DNA from 2 places in the Mesorhizobium sp. NPDC059054 genome. Region 2 is predicted to be linked to the other one. Evidence: riboswitches for the same ligand, from Rfam matches in the RefSeq annotation. Region 2 holds a riboswitch; the other holds the start of a gene.
What was found. Region 2 has a riboswitch for cobalamin ahead of ACFWXH_RS22390 (hypothetical protein). Riboswitches for the same ligand answer to the same signal wherever they lie in the genome.

Region 1 (7,177 bases), on a different contig from region 2:
AGATCGGACTTGGCGCGCAGATACTCAAGGATCTCGGCATTTCATCGATCAATCTGATTGCTTCGCGCGAGCGGCATTATGTCGGCCTGGAAGGCTTCGGCATCCGCATCGCCAGGACGGAAATTCTCTGATCGGCAACAGGGCGCCATATCGCGTCCGTTTCGATGAAGCCGCTCAAGCCAAAACCGGGGCGGTCGTGTCGTGCACAGAATGTTGCAGGTTGCGCTGACCGGCCAATGCGACAATCAAGGCGACAATGCCAGCCGTGATCGAAACCAGGAAGCCGCTGGTCGGACCGTAGGCGTCGATCACCCAGCCTGCGGCCGCTGAACCTGCGGCCATGCCGATACCGATGCCGGTGATCGCCCAGGTCATGCCTTCGGTGAGCTTGGAGGACGGTACGAGTTTTTCAACCAGCGCCATCGAGGTGATGATGGTCGGCGAAACGGCCACGCCCGCGACGAAAAACACCAGTGAAAGCATGGGGATGCTGCCCACGATGAGCAGCGGCAAAGTGGTGAGGGCCGCCAGCGCTATCGTGACGAGCAATTGCCGGGCAAGTGGCAGCTTGAGCTTCAACATGCCGAAGGCCAGGCCGGCAACGAGTGAGCCGGCCGCATAGGCCGACAGGGTAAGGCTTGCGGCCGCTTTGTTGCCTTGGGCTTCCGCGAAGGCGACTGCAGCCACTTCCGCTGTGCCGAAGATCGCGCCGATGGACGCCAGGGTCAGCACGATGATCTGCAGCGAACCGAGGCGGATGACGGAGCGACCGCCGTTGTTCTCCCGCGCATGGATCGGTGGCTCGGTGGATCTCTGGGCAGCAAACAGCAGGCTGCCGACAAGAAGAAAGATCGTGGCGGCCAATGGCCCGGCTTCGGGGAAGATGGTGACGCTCAGGCCGATCGCGAGGATCGGACCGACCATGAACATGACTTCGTCGACCACGGACTCAAAGGCAAACGCCGTGTGCAGCTTCGAGGTGCCACGGTAAAGCTCGGTCCATCGTGCCCTGACGAAGGAACTGAAGCTCGGTATCGCGCCGCTGAGGATCGCGAAAAGGAACAGCGTCCAGTTGGGCGCCTTCAAATGGGTTGCCACCATCAGGCTGATCAGTGCCGAAACCGCGATCAGCGTCGCGGGCACAAGAACACGGCGCTGGCCGTGCCGGTCGACTAGCCGCGACACCTGCGGCGCGATCAAGCCGCTTGCCAGCGCGAAGGTGGCCGAGACCGCGCCAGCAAGCCAGTATTCGCCATGTGTTTCGGACAGCATCGTCACGATGCCGAGCGTGATCATGGAGAGCGGAAAGCGGGCAACGAAGCCGGCCGCGGAAAACGCCTTGGCGCCGGGCGCCTGGAAAATTTCGCTGTACGGATTACGCATGGTCGTCACCGGGAATAGTTGAGATTTCAAAGGCAGTCGAGCCGCCTGAGAAGGCGGCTCGTTGGTCCTGTTTGGGTCGTTGTCCTAGGTCTCGGCGAATGTCACTCCGCTGCTTGCGGGGCAGCTTGCGATAATTCGCTTTCCGTCTCGCCGGCGAGTGTCTTCTGGCCGAGAAGCACGATCACGAAGGCGATCGTGCCAGCCGCCACGGAGACCCAGAAACCGTTCTGCGCGCCATAGTTGTCGACCACCCAGCCCGCCACGAATGCACCCAACGCCATGCCGATGCCGATGCCAGTCATCACCCAGGTGATGCCTTCGGTCAGCATGGCTTCGGGCACGCGCCGCTCGATCAGGCCGAAGGCCATGATGAAGGTGGGCGAGATCGCCACGCCGCTGACGAAGACAGCGAGCGCCAGCAGCGGAACGGTGTTGGCGACGAGCAACGGCAGAGTGGTCAAGGCAACGATGGCGATCGAAAGGGCGAGCAGCCGCTGTTTCGGAGCCTGGAGGTTCAACGCGCCGACGATGAGGCCGACGATGAAGGAACCGGCGGCATAGACGCCGATGACCAGGCTGGCAGCGGTCGGCTGGCCGAGTTCCTTGGTGATGGCCACCGAGCTTACCTCGGCTGTGGCGAAGATCGCGCCGACGAAGATAAGCGCCAGCGTTATGATCTGGACGGGACGCAGCATGATCGCCGAGCCGCCGCTGCCGTGTTCTGGCTGACGTATTTTGGGCTCACTGGACCGCTGCAAGATGAAAGCGGCCATGCCGAGGGCCAGGAGAAGCGTGCTGGCCAGCATACCGGCTTCCGGGAAGAGAGCCACGCTGAGGCCCACCGAAAGCGAGGCGCCGGCGATATAGACCAGTTCGTCGGCAACCGACTCGAAAGCGAAGGCCGTGTTGAGTTCCGGACGATCGCGGAACTTTTCCGTCCAGCGCGCCCGCACCATGGCCGGCACGCTGGGCATTGCGGCCGCCAGGAATGCCGAAGCGAACAGCGTCCAGCTCGGCCAGTCATAGTGGGTGGCTGCGAGCAGGGCGATGAAGGCGATGACGGAGATGATCGTCGTGGGAGCCGCCACGGCGGTCTGACCGAGCCGGTCGATCCATCGCGAGATTTGCGGGGCGGCAAAAGCGTTGGTCAAGGCGAAGGTGGCTGATACCGCACCCGCCAGCCAATATTCGCCGCGTGCCTGGGAGAGCATCGCGACAATGCCGATGGGCGCCATGGCGATAGGCAGCCGGGCAATGAAGGCCGCGGCGGCGAAGCCCTTGGCTCCGGGGACTCTGAAGATTTCACCATAAGGATTGCGCATGGGAGCACTCCTGGAAATTTGAGGGTGCGCCACTTACATACGTGGCGTATGCGAATGAGATAATTGCATACGTCTCGTATGTCAATTAATATACGGCGCGTATGTAAAAAAATATACGCGACGTATGTAGAAAGCGAAGCGGCAAAAGGAAAAAACGATGAGGACTGCCCACAAACCTCGTAGCGAGATGATTGCCGAAACGCGGGCAAAGCTGATCGCGGCTGCGCGCCGGGCGTTTGCGACGGTCGGTTATGCGAACGCGTCGATGGATGATTTCACCGCGGAGGCAGGGCTGACGCGGGGCGCTCTTTATCACCATTTCGGCGACAAGAAGGGGCTGTTCGAGGCCGTCGTCGCCCAGATCGACACTGAGATGTGCACGCGCCTCAATGCCATCTCGGCCAAAGCCAAGACACGCTGGCAAGGCTTCCTGGACGAGAACATCGGCTATGTGGAAATGGCGCTGGACCCGGAAGTCCAGCGCATCGTCCTGCGCGACGGCCCGGCTGTACTCGGCGACCCGGCGCTTTGGCCCAATGCCAATAACTGTATCTCGTCCCTAACAAGGAACCTTGCTGCCTTGAAAGAGGAGGGGGTTGTCCGCGAGATGGATCCGGAAGCCATGGCTCGGCTGATCAGCGGTGCCTCGCTCTATGCCGCGCAGTGGGTTGCCAATTCCGACGATCCTGGCGCGACCTCTATCAAGGCGATCAAGGCCTTCCGCGCGCTCATGGAAGGCTTGCTGGCGGACGACAAGGTTTCCGCCTGAACTCTTTTACCCTTGGCTGGCACTGGCCGCAGCTTTGAGGGCATCTTCGCCGACGCCAGAATAGGTCTCGCTCATGATGAGGTCTGAGAGCGGCAGGCGTGATGCCCAGCCTTTGCGTTCGAGATCTGGCCCTGCTGCGAATTCCGAGACATGGCCGACGCAAAGATAGGCGACGGGCACGACATGATCGGGAATGCCGAGCAACTGTTTGAGCGCGTCGGCGTCGAGGATGCTCACCCAGCCAACTCCGATCCCTTCGGCCCGCGCGGCGAGCCAGAAATTCTGTACGGCGCAGACCGTGCTGAAGAGATCCATCTGTGGGTTGTGCCACCGGCCGAGCGGCGAGCCTTCGCTGCGCCGCCGATCGCAGGTGATGCATAGGTTGAGCGCGCTTTCGCAGATGCCCTCCAGCCTGAGCTTACGGTAGAGAGCCTGCCGTTCCTCTGCGATATGAGGCAGTTCCTGGGATCGGGCAGTCAGGAAAAGGTCACGCACGGCTTCGCGTCGTGCCTGATCCCGAATGACGATGAAGTTCCAGGGCTGCATGAAACCGACCGATGGGGCGTGGTGCGCAGCAGTAAGCAGGCGGGCAAGCACCGCGTCGTCTATCGGATCTGGCTGGAAATGGCTGCGTACGTCGCGGCGCGTGAAGATGGCGCGGTAAATGGCTTCGCGTTCAAAGTCGCCGAAGGCATGGCAGGTATGGTTGCGGACGGCGTCCATCGCGTTCCCCTTGCGATCGAAACAGCATCTCCGCCCGTCCATGCGGATGACCATTCCTGCCTGGCCGGTCTTCTGGCTTGGGCTCATCCCGCTTGCCGGCGCCTTCCCGTCCTACTTGCGGACAGTGGCTCTTGCCGAGCGGTCCCCCTTACAGCGTTGGGCACGCCACGGATTTTCACCGTGTTCCCGATTCTCCCGCCTCGTGGCAGGCACCTGACAGTGCGGCGAACATAGCCCGGTTCGAGAGCAAAGGCAGCCCTGATCCCGACGTCGGATGCCGTCTTTTCCCCAACAGGCTGGCGCAATTCCAGCAAAAGTGCGCAGCGGTTTTGCGTCCGGAATTGCGTTAAAACAAAAAATTGGAGCGTTTCCGTATTTCCGTGAAAAACGGAAATGCTCCAATGCTTGTCGCGTGGCCATCATCGCCATTGCTGATAAGGTGGCTCCATGACGACCCGCCTTTACACGCATCCGATTTTCCTGGAACACATCACGCCCGCCGGCCATCCGGAGCGGCCGGACAGGCTGCGTGCCATCGAGCGGGTTCTGGATGACGAGGCCTTCGTCGCTCTCGATCGGCGCGAGGCGCCGATGGGCGACGAAGCGACCATTCTCTATTGTCACCCGAAGGATTTCGTCGAGCGCGTGCGCAAGGCAATCCCGAAAGACGGCATTGCCGTCATCGATTCCGACACGGTAGCGAGCCCAAAAAGCTGGCAAGCGGCGCTGACCGCCATCGGCGCGGCCAATGTGGCTGTCGACGATGTCTTTGCCGGCCAGGCCGACAACGTCTTCGTGGCGGCACGCCCGCCGGGGCATCACGCCGAGAAAACCACGGCCATGGGGTTTTGCCTGTTCAACACGGCGGCCATAGCCGCACGCTACGCGCAGGAGAGGCACGGCGCCGAGCGTGTCGCCATCGTCGACTGGGATGTGCATCACGGCAACGGTACGCAGGACATCTTCTGGGACGATCCATCGGTGCTCTATTGTTCCACGCACCAGATGCCGCTTTATCCGGGCACGGGCGCCAAAAGCGAGACCGGTGCCGGCAACATCGTCAACGCGCCGCTGGCCCCGGCGACAGGCAGCGACATCTTTCGCGAGGCGTTCAACACACGTGTGCTGCCGGCGATTGATTCTTTCGCGCCAGACCTGATCATCATCTCGGCCGGCTTTGATGCGCACCACCGCGATCCGCTGGCCGAGATCAATCTTGTCGAGGACGATTTCGACTGGGCGACCGGGCAGTTGATGGATCGCGCCCGCCGCCATAGTTCAAACAGGCTGGTCAGCCTGCTGGAAGGCGGTTACGACCTGCACGGATTGGCATTTTCGGTCGCAGCGCATGTCGGCCGCCTGATGAAAGGATGAGCCATGGCTGAGGAAGCGAACGAAGACGTCAAGGCGATGAGCTTCGAACAAGCGTTGGACGCGCTGGAGAAGATCGTCGATGACCTGGAGCGCGGCGACGTGCCGCTCGACCAGTCGATCCGTATTTACGAGCGCGGCGAGGCGCTGAAAGCGCATTGCGACCGCCTGCTCAAGGCGGCCGAGGACAAGGTGGAAAAGATCAGGCTCGCCCGCGACGGCAAGCCGGTCGCCACCGAACCACTGGATGGGGAATAAGGGCCGCGAGGCCCCTGGAGCGTTTCCGGTTTTCCGAAACGCGGAAACGCTCTAACTTTTGTTTTCGCGCAATTCAGGACGGTAAACTGCTACGCACCTTTCCTGGAATTGCTCCAACCGGAACGAGGGACAAAGCCGGACATACCAAACGGGAGAAATATCCATGTGTCGCAACATCAAGCCGCTCTTCAACTTCGAACCGTCGGCGACGGATGCCGAAATTCATGAGGCGGCGCTGCAGTTCGTGCGCAAGATCAGTGGCTCCAACAAGCCCTCCATGCGTAACAAGGACGTTTTCGACCACGCGGTGCGCACCATCGCCCATGCCGCGCATGACCTGCTTGTCGCGCTCGAAACCACTCAGCCGCCACGCAACCGCGAGGAGGTGGCGGCAAAAGCTCGCGCCAAATCGGCCCTGCGGTTTGGACCCAAGCCGGTAGCTACCCAATAGTCTTGTGAGAGCTGATCGGCCAGGCGTGCCGAAATCCGCAGGCCGCGGCATTGAACCATTGCTTCGTGAATTGAGGTGATCGGTGAACGGATCGTCGCCGCATCGCCGGTTTGCCGGAGGGGAACGGAGGTATAACTTCCGATCTGCAAATCATCAGCAGATGGAGCAGTCCGATGAGCTTCTTTCCCGGAAACGATCCCGAACCCGGTGACGCCTTTTCCTGCGACGCCATCGAGTTGATGGTGGTCGCCAACGCCAAGGACATCGGCGGGTTCGAGGTGCGTCGCGCGTTGCCAACCGCCAGGCGCCGGCTGGTTGGTCCCTTCATCTTCTTCGATCGCATGGGACCGGCCATCCTGCGTGCCGGCAAGGCGCTGGACGTACGCCCGCACCCGCATATCGGTTTGTCCACTGTCACCTACCTGTTCGACGGCAGGATCAGGCACCGCGATTCGCTCGGCACCGAGATGGTGATTTCACCGGGCGACGTGAATTTGATGACAGCCGGTCGTGGCATTGTTCATTCCGAGCGCACGCCGGAAGAATTGCGCGGCGCACCGATGTCGATGTCCGGGCTGCAGACGTGGATCGCGCTGCCAGACAGGCAGGAAGAAATGACGCCGGTCTTCGAAAATACCGCGAGCGCCGAACTGCCGGAGTTCAGCGCCGATGGCGTTTCGGGCCGTCTCATCATCGGTGAGTTGGAAGGCCGCCGCGCGCCGGTGACCACCTATCACGATACGCTTTATGCCGACATCCGGCTGGAGCCCGGCGCGAAGTACCGCATTGCAGCCGAAGCCGAAGAGCGCGCCATCTATGTGCTCGACGGGCTTGTCACCATTTCCGGCGACAGTTTTCCCGAGAATCGCCTTCTGGTGTTTCGTCCCGGCGACGAAATAG
Region 2 (7,177 bases):
AACATCCTCTTTGGCGTTCCCGGCCAACCACAGGACGGCCTCATCGTCGTGGTCGTGCAGTTCTGCGTCCTCGCGGCTGGCCTGGAACTGGCCGGCCGTGCTCAGAGGCAAGCCGTCGCGCCCACGCCGCAGGGCTGAGCGGCGACCTATTCGGACTTGAAGGTGCGAATGGTCGGCTCGAGTTTGAATGCGAGGGCAGACGGGCGTGTTCCATAGCCCGAGACGTGCAAGGTCAGATTGTCGAGGGACGCTGTCGGCAGGCGGTAGATCTGGTCAAACGTCACCGGCCCAGTGCCCGAGACAGCGCCCGGATTGCAATTGCCGTTGTCCTTCCCGTCCGATGCCAGGATCTTGACCGCGCCGCGTATCCGATAGTCGTAGAGAGGCAGCCAGGTTTCTCCACCCGCTCCTTGCAGGCTGGCGCTGCAATCGATCCATGACTTCGCGGCCTCAGGCGAGCCCTCCAGATTGAAACGCACGAAAAGGAATGCGCGGTCCGGCTTGGCGTCGACAACCGCGGCCCGCGCTTCCCGCACACCGACACGAATGCCCGCCAATTCTGCTTCGGCAGCCTGGGCTGCAACGACATCCCATTCCCGTTGATGGCCAAGATCCTTGAAATCGGACCATGCGGTCAGGCCAAGCGTAGTCGCGAATAAAACGAGCGTAGCCCCGAGCCAGAAGATCCGTCTCATGGCTCGAGCCTCAGCGAAACCTGCCTGGCCGGCAGCACTTTCGGCGCGGGAAGGTGCACAGCGCTGTCCATGAGCATGCTGCCGCGCGCCATCAGCACCAGTTGCCCTCCCGCGATCTCGTCTTCGGGCAGTTCGAACACGGCAAATGCCTGCCCCTTCAGCCCCGGCTCGAACTGGGCCAAGGACAGGGCGCGCGGGAAGCTTTCGATACGGGCGGACTGGACGTACTGGCGACCTGTTGCGCCAAGCCAGATCGCCTCGACCTGCTGCGACTTCTCACGCGCGGAAATCGCAAGCTCGGCGACCAGGAAAATCGCAGAGGTGTCGCGAACGACCTCCTTGCCGAACTGCGCGTAGGAAATAGTGCCGCTCGACCTCAAGCCAGCCAGTTCGGCCGTAAAGAGACGCCCTTCCCCAACGCCGTTTTCACCGGCGCGGACACCGAAGGGTTGGAAGCTGCTGTCATAGCTCGGCAGCGTGTTCATCATCATGCCCAGCAATCCGCCGCCGAGCACGACGACCACGAGGTTGACGAAATGATTCATGCACCGCGCTCCGGCCGCGCGCTCAAGGTGCCACTCGGATGAAACTGCAGCCAGCTCGCCTTCGCATAGAGATTGTCCTTGAGCTTGAATTGCTGCGTGCTGAATCCGATCGTGACATCCTGTTCAGTCCAGCCCTCCGGAATGTCCCAGACGATCGAGACGAGTTCGCGGATGCGCGGGTGAAGCTGCTTCAGCGGTTCCTTGTCGCGGACGAGATAGACCTTGGGCGCAGGAAAAGTCATTCCGCCGGAAGAGAGAGCGGGCAGTTTCTCCGGCGATCCGAAAATCGAAACCTGACTCGAACCGGTCACACTCTCGAGCTGTCCCGTGAGGACGAGCTTCCGCTGCGAGCCGGTCGCTGAGGGCGCGGCATTCTCGATGGTAAGCTTGTATGGGACGAGGATAGCCCGCCCCACATTGACGGGCTCGCCAAAGGCGACCTGCGGCGGAGCGTCCGGAACACGCGCGTCTTCCACCTTCATCCACCAGGCGACGGCAATGGCGGCGAAGATACCGAGCGCGGCGAGCAGGCGGACCCAGATTTGACGGACTGTCGATCTCAGCGAATGTCGAACCATGAACATATAGAAGCGGATGCTTGGCGCTTCTTCAACCATTTTGACCGTGTCGCCACGCATGGGCCGCCTTGAAGCCTCACGCGTCAACGAGATGGCTCACACAGCCGGCAGGCCGTGCGCTGTCCACTCCCGATATCCTCGGATCGGCAGCCACCCGCACCAAACGTTGACATCGAGTCGATGTCATATACTAGATATCGACGTCGAGGTTCTCCCGAGTCGTTCGGTTCGGGAGCTAAGAGGGAAGTCGGTGCAAAGCCGGTGCTGCCCCCGCAACTGTAAGCAGTGAGCCCGCGTCGAAGAATGCCACTGGTGCCGCAACGCACCGGGAAGGCCGACAAGGGCAATGACCTGCAAGCCAGGAGACCTGCCGCGACAGACGAGAAACGAACCTCGGGCGGGGTGTCCCGGCGGTGCGCTTGGCTGGGCGTCGCTGCGTCCGAAATGGCCAATGCGTTCCCCCAAACTCCCCCGTCCACAACGCCACGGGGATGACATGGCCACGACTGCACTCTCCACGAAGGGAGTTCCCAAAATTCCACGCCTTGCCGAAAGCCACGGCTCGCCACACGCCGCCTACAAGGCGATCCGACGCAACGGCTCGGCGACGCCATATATGCATTTCATTGCCAACCGCCGCTGTGCGCGACTCGGAGCGCTGGCATGGGACTGAACATGCAGGGAAGACATGCCGGTGGGTTCGCTTCGTCGCAGCCGGAAGACGTGTTCCTGTCCTGGCTGCTGGCCCAACCCGGCGGCGCAGATCTCGCTGAGGCTGCGGAAATCGAGATCCGTAAACTGCAGCGATACCAGGGAAACCATCCCGGACCGCAAAAGCTTCTCGAACTGTTCGAAGGCTTGCGAGGGTCGGCCGTTCCGGGATTGACGATCCTGCCTCGGCAATGAGGCGCAAAGTCCTCATCCTCGGTATCGGTGCCGGCAATCCGGACTTCACGACGGTGCAGGCGATCGACGCCAAGGGCCATGTGACCTTGTTCTTCATCCCCAACAAGGGGATGAAGACGGATGAACTCGCCCGTGTTCGCGCGGAGATCATCGAGTGTTATGTGCGGGGTCGGCCGTTCCGCACTGCGCCGTTTCGAGAACCGGCCCGAAGTGACGATACAGCTGCGGCCGACCTTCGACTGGGTGGACTGTCCATCGAGGCAGTGGATGCTTCCGAAGCCGGTGCATTCCTCGTCTGGAGCGAACGGTCGCTTTACGAAACCGTGCAGCGAATTCTGCGACAGCTCCGATCGATGGGAGGCTTCGAGCTCGACCATGAAGTGATCCCGGGCAACAGCGACATCCAGGCGCTGGCGCCAGCGCACAAGGTCGCGCTCTGCAATATCGGCCGATCGATCCTGACGGCGACGGGGCGTTGCATCGCGAGCAGCTTCCCCAACAATGCGGAGAGCACCGTGTTCATGCTGGATGCGTCCGACCAGTTGGACGCCCCTGCCGGCGACATGCATTGGACCCTCTATGCGGGGATGCCGGACGACGTGCTTGTCTCGGGCAGGCTGCGCGACATCGTCGACGAACTCGAACGGGTTCGTGAAGAAGCGCTTCAGGGCCGAGGCTGGATCGTCGAGGCGATGCTTCGGAAAAAAGACCCGAACAGCGCTTCTTGAGAAGGCTGAGGTCCACACCGGTCGACCGCACGGCCAGATTCTTATTGCAAACAATTCTCATTTGCATCAAAGGTCAGATGCAAATGAGAATTGTTCGCAAAAAGGAACCGTCATGCCCGATGGAATGAGACGATCGATCCTGGCCGCAGCGATAGGAGCGGCGATCACTGCCGTGCTGGCGATCGCACCGGCATCCGCGCAGGAGAAGTTCAAGGTCGTGACCACCTTCACGGTGATCGCCGACATGGCAAAGAATGTCGCGGGTGACGCCGCGATCGTGGAATCGATCACCAAGCCGGGCGCCGAGATCCACAATTATGCGCCCACGCCGGGCGACATCCAGCGCGCGCAGGGCGCGAAACTCATCCTGTGGAACGGCCTCAATCTCGAACTGTGGTTCGAGAAGTTCTTCCAGAACCTGCATGACGTGCCGGGCGCAGTCGTTTCCGAAGCAGTCGAGCCTATGGGCATCGCCGAAGGACCCTATACCGGCAAGCCCAATCCACATGCCTGGATGTCGCCAAAGAATGCACTGATCTATGTCGACAACATCCGCGACGCCTTCACCAAATACGATCCGGCCAACGCCGACACCTACCGGGCCAATGCGGAAGCCTACAAGCAGAAGATCGAGGCGACGATCGCGCCGATCCGGCAGAAGCTCGAGGAAATCCCGCAAGACAAGCGCTGGCTGGTGTCCAGCGAAGGCGCCTTCAGCTATCTGGCGCGCGATTTCGGCATGCAGGAACTCTATCTGTGGCCGATCAATGCCGACCAGCAGGGCACGCCCCAGCAGGTCCGCAAGGTGATCGATGCCGTCAGGGCCAATGGCATCGTCGCGGTCTTCAGCGAAAGCACCGTTTCGGACAAGCCCGCGCGGCAGGTCGCCCGCGAGACGGGTGCCCATTACGGCGGCGTCCTTTATGTCGATTCACTGAGCGAGGCCGATGGGCCGGTGCCCACCTATATCGATCTGCTTCGCGTCACTTCCGATACGATAAGGCAGGGTCTGGCCGAAGGCATCTCGCAATGACGGCTCGCTTCAAGAGCTTCGCCCCATTGGCTTCAGAGACCGGCATCTCGGTCAGGGATGCGACCGTCACCTATCGCAACGGCCTGACGGCGATGCATGATGCCAGCTTCGAGATCCCGACCGGCACGATCACGGCGCTGGTCGGCGTCAACGGCTCGGGCAAGTCGACGCTGTTCAAGGCGATCATGGGTTTCGTGCATCTCGCCAAAGGCAGCATCCAGGTCCTCGGCATGCCTGTCGCCGAGGCGCTGCGCAAGAATCTGGTCGCCTATGTACCGCAGGCCGAAGAAGTCGACTGGAACTTTCCCGTTCTGGTCGAGGACGTCGTCATGATGGGCCGCTACGGCCATATGAACCTGATGCGGATACCCAAGGCCGCCGACCGCGAGGCGGTCTCGGCCGCCCTCGCCCGCGTCGGCATGACGGAATACCGGAAGCGCCAGATCGGCGAGTTGTCGGGCGGGCAGAAGAAGCGGGTGTTCCTTGCCCGCGCGCTCGCGCAGGATGGCCGCGTCATCCTGCTCGACGAGCCGTTCACCGGGGTGGACGTCAAGACCGAGGATGCCATCATCGGCCTGTTGCGCGCGCTGCGCGACGAGGGCCGCGTCATGCTGGTGTCCACGCATAATCTCGGCAGCGTGCCGGAATTCTGCGACCGCACCGTGCTGCTGAAGAACACCGTGCTCGCCTTCGGCCCGACCGCGGAGACCTTCACCCAGGCCAATCTGGAAAAGGCCTTCGGCGGCGTGCTGCGCCATTTCGTGCTCGGCGGCGCGGGACTGCATCAGGACGACGACCGGCGCCGCCTCGCCGTCATCACCGACGATGAGCGGCCGCTGGTCTTTTACGGCGAAAGCGGATCGATGCAGCAGAAGCTCCGGGAGGACAAGGAATGAGCGGGCTGCTCCTGGAGCCCTTCGGCTATCAGTACATGCTGAACGCCATGTGGGTGTCGGCGCTTGTCGGCGGCGTGTGCGCCTTCCTGTCATGCTATCTCATGCTGAAGGGCTGGTCGCTGATCGGCGACGCGCTTTCGCATTCGATCGTGCCGGGCGTTGCCGGCGCCTATATGCTGGGGCTTCCGTTCTCCATAGGCGCCTTCTTCTCCGGCGGCCTTGCCGCGGCGGCGATGCTGTTCCTCAACCAGCGCACCAAGCTGAAGGAGGACGCCATCATCGGCCTGATCTTCTCCTCCTTCTTCGGCCTCGGCCTGTTCATGGTGTCGCTGTCGCCGACCTCCGTGAACATCCAGACCATCGTGCTTGGCAATATCCTTGCCATCACGCCCGAAGACACGCTTCAGCTCGCCATCATCGGCTTCGTCTCGCTCGCCATCCTGCTGGTGAAGTGGAAGGACCTGATGGTCGTCTTCTTCGACGAGAGCCATGCGCGCTCGATCGGCCTCAACCCGGCGGCGCTCAAGATCATGTTCTTTACGCTGCTCTCGGCATCGACGGTCGCGGCACTTCAAACCGTCGGCGCCTTCCTGGTGATCTGCATGGTGGTGACGCCGGGCGCCACCGCCTATCTTTTGACCGACCGCTTCCCGCGCCTGCTTCTCATCGCCGTCGTCATCGGGTCGGTCACCAGCTTCGTCGGCGCCTATGCCAGCTACTTCCTTGACGGGGCCACCGGCGGCATCATCGTGGTGCTGCAGACGCTGATCTTCCTTGTCGCATTCTTCTTCGCGCCCAAGCACGGCATGCTGGCCGCACGACGCCGTGCCGCAAAGGCGCTGGAAAGGACAGCCTGATATGTTCGATGCCTTGCATGCGCCCTTCCAGTTCGACTTCATGATCAACGCGATGGTGATCGCGGCGCTGATTGCGATCCCAACCGCGCTGCTCTCCTGCTTCCTCGTGCTCAAGGGATGGTCGCTGATGGGCGACGCCATCAGCCACGCCGTCTTTCCCGGCGTGGTGTTCGCCTACATCGTCGGCCTGCCCTACGCGGTCGGCGCCTTCGCCGCCGGCATGATCTGCGCGCTCGCCACCGGCTTCCTCAAGGACAACAGCCGCATCAAGCAGGACACGGTGATGGGCATCGTGTTTTCGGGCATGTTCGGGCTCGGCCTGGTGCTCTACGTCAAGATCCAGTCCGAGGTTCACCTGGACCATATCCTGTTTGGCGACATATTGGGGATCGGCCTGCGCGATATCGCCGAAACGGCCGTCATAGCGGCAATCACCACGGGCATCATCGCGATCAAATGGCGGGATTTCCTGCTGCATGCCTTCGACCCTGCCCAGGCCAAGGCCGTCGGCTTGCGCGTCAACCTGCTGCATTACGGCCTGCTGTGCCTGATCTCGCTGACAATCGTCGGCGCGTTGAAGGCGGTCGGCATCATCCTTGCCATCGCCATGCTGATCGCGCCCGGCGCCATCGCCTTCCTGCTGACGACGCGTTTCAGCGTCATGCTCTGGCTGTCGGTCGTGATCGCCGTCGGCGCGTCGCTGCTGGGTGTCTACCTGTCATTCTTCATCGACAGCGCACCGGCGCCGACCATCGTTCTGCTGCTGACCGCGCTCTTCATTGCCGCCTTCCTCGTCACAACGTTGAAGGCAGCGCGAGCGGCAGCCAGCCATCCAACCGGCTGAAGGAGCCACGACTGCGTCGGGTTATGTTCGGCTTCGGCCCCGCCTCAGGGGCCGCACATAGATCTCGAGCTTGTGGCTGACGATGGCGAAACCGT

Region 1: linked by a shared signal. The riboswitch ahead of bluB (5,6-dimethylbenzimidazole synthase) and the one ahead of ACFWXH_RS22390 (hypothetical protein) in region 2 are both predicted to bind cobalamin.

Annotation. Positions count from the first base shown of each region.
Region 1 is NZ_JBHYHV010000001.1:450,377-457,553, forward strand. It holds gene ribB (3,4-dihydroxy-2-butanone-4-phosphate synthase) at 1-131, shown strand, start outside; gene ACFWXH_RS02165 (MFS transporter) at 175-1,383, opposite strand; gene ACFWXH_RS02170 (MFS transporter) at 1,485-2,705, opposite strand; gene ACFWXH_RS02175 (TetR/AcrR family transcriptional regulator) at 2,863-3,474, shown strand; gene bluB (5,6-dimethylbenzimidazole synthase) at 3,481-4,197, opposite strand; cobalamin riboswitch at 4,242-4,429, opposite strand; gene ACFWXH_RS02185 (histone deacetylase family protein) at 4,645-5,571, shown strand; gene ACFWXH_RS02190 (exodeoxyribonuclease VII small subunit) at 5,575-5,826, shown strand; gene ACFWXH_RS02195 (DUF2277 domain-containing protein) at 5,990-6,277, shown strand; gene ACFWXH_RS02200 (pirin family protein) at 6,451-7,177, shown strand, end outside.
Region 2 is NZ_JBHYHV010000005.1:290,207-297,383, forward strand. It holds gene ACFWXH_RS22370 (hypothetical protein) at 1-138, shown strand, start outside; gene ACFWXH_RS22375 (hypothetical protein) at 147-695, opposite strand; gene ACFWXH_RS22380 (hypothetical protein) at 692-1,240, opposite strand; gene ACFWXH_RS22385 (hypothetical protein) at 1,237-1,878, opposite strand; cobalamin riboswitch at 2,008-2,208, shown strand; gene ACFWXH_RS22390 (hypothetical protein) at 2,482-2,724, shown strand; gene ACFWXH_RS22395 (SAM-dependent methyltransferase) at 2,721-3,452, shown strand; gene ACFWXH_RS22400 (metal ABC transporter substrate-binding protein) at 3,565-4,485, shown strand; gene ACFWXH_RS22405 (manganese/iron ABC transporter ATP-binding protein) at 4,482-5,381, shown strand; gene sitC (iron/manganese ABC transporter permease subunit SitC) at 5,378-6,238, shown strand; gene ACFWXH_RS22415 (metal ABC transporter permease) at 6,240-7,082, shown strand; gene ACFWXH_RS22420 (Fur family transcriptional regulator) at 7,104-7,177, opposite strand, start outside.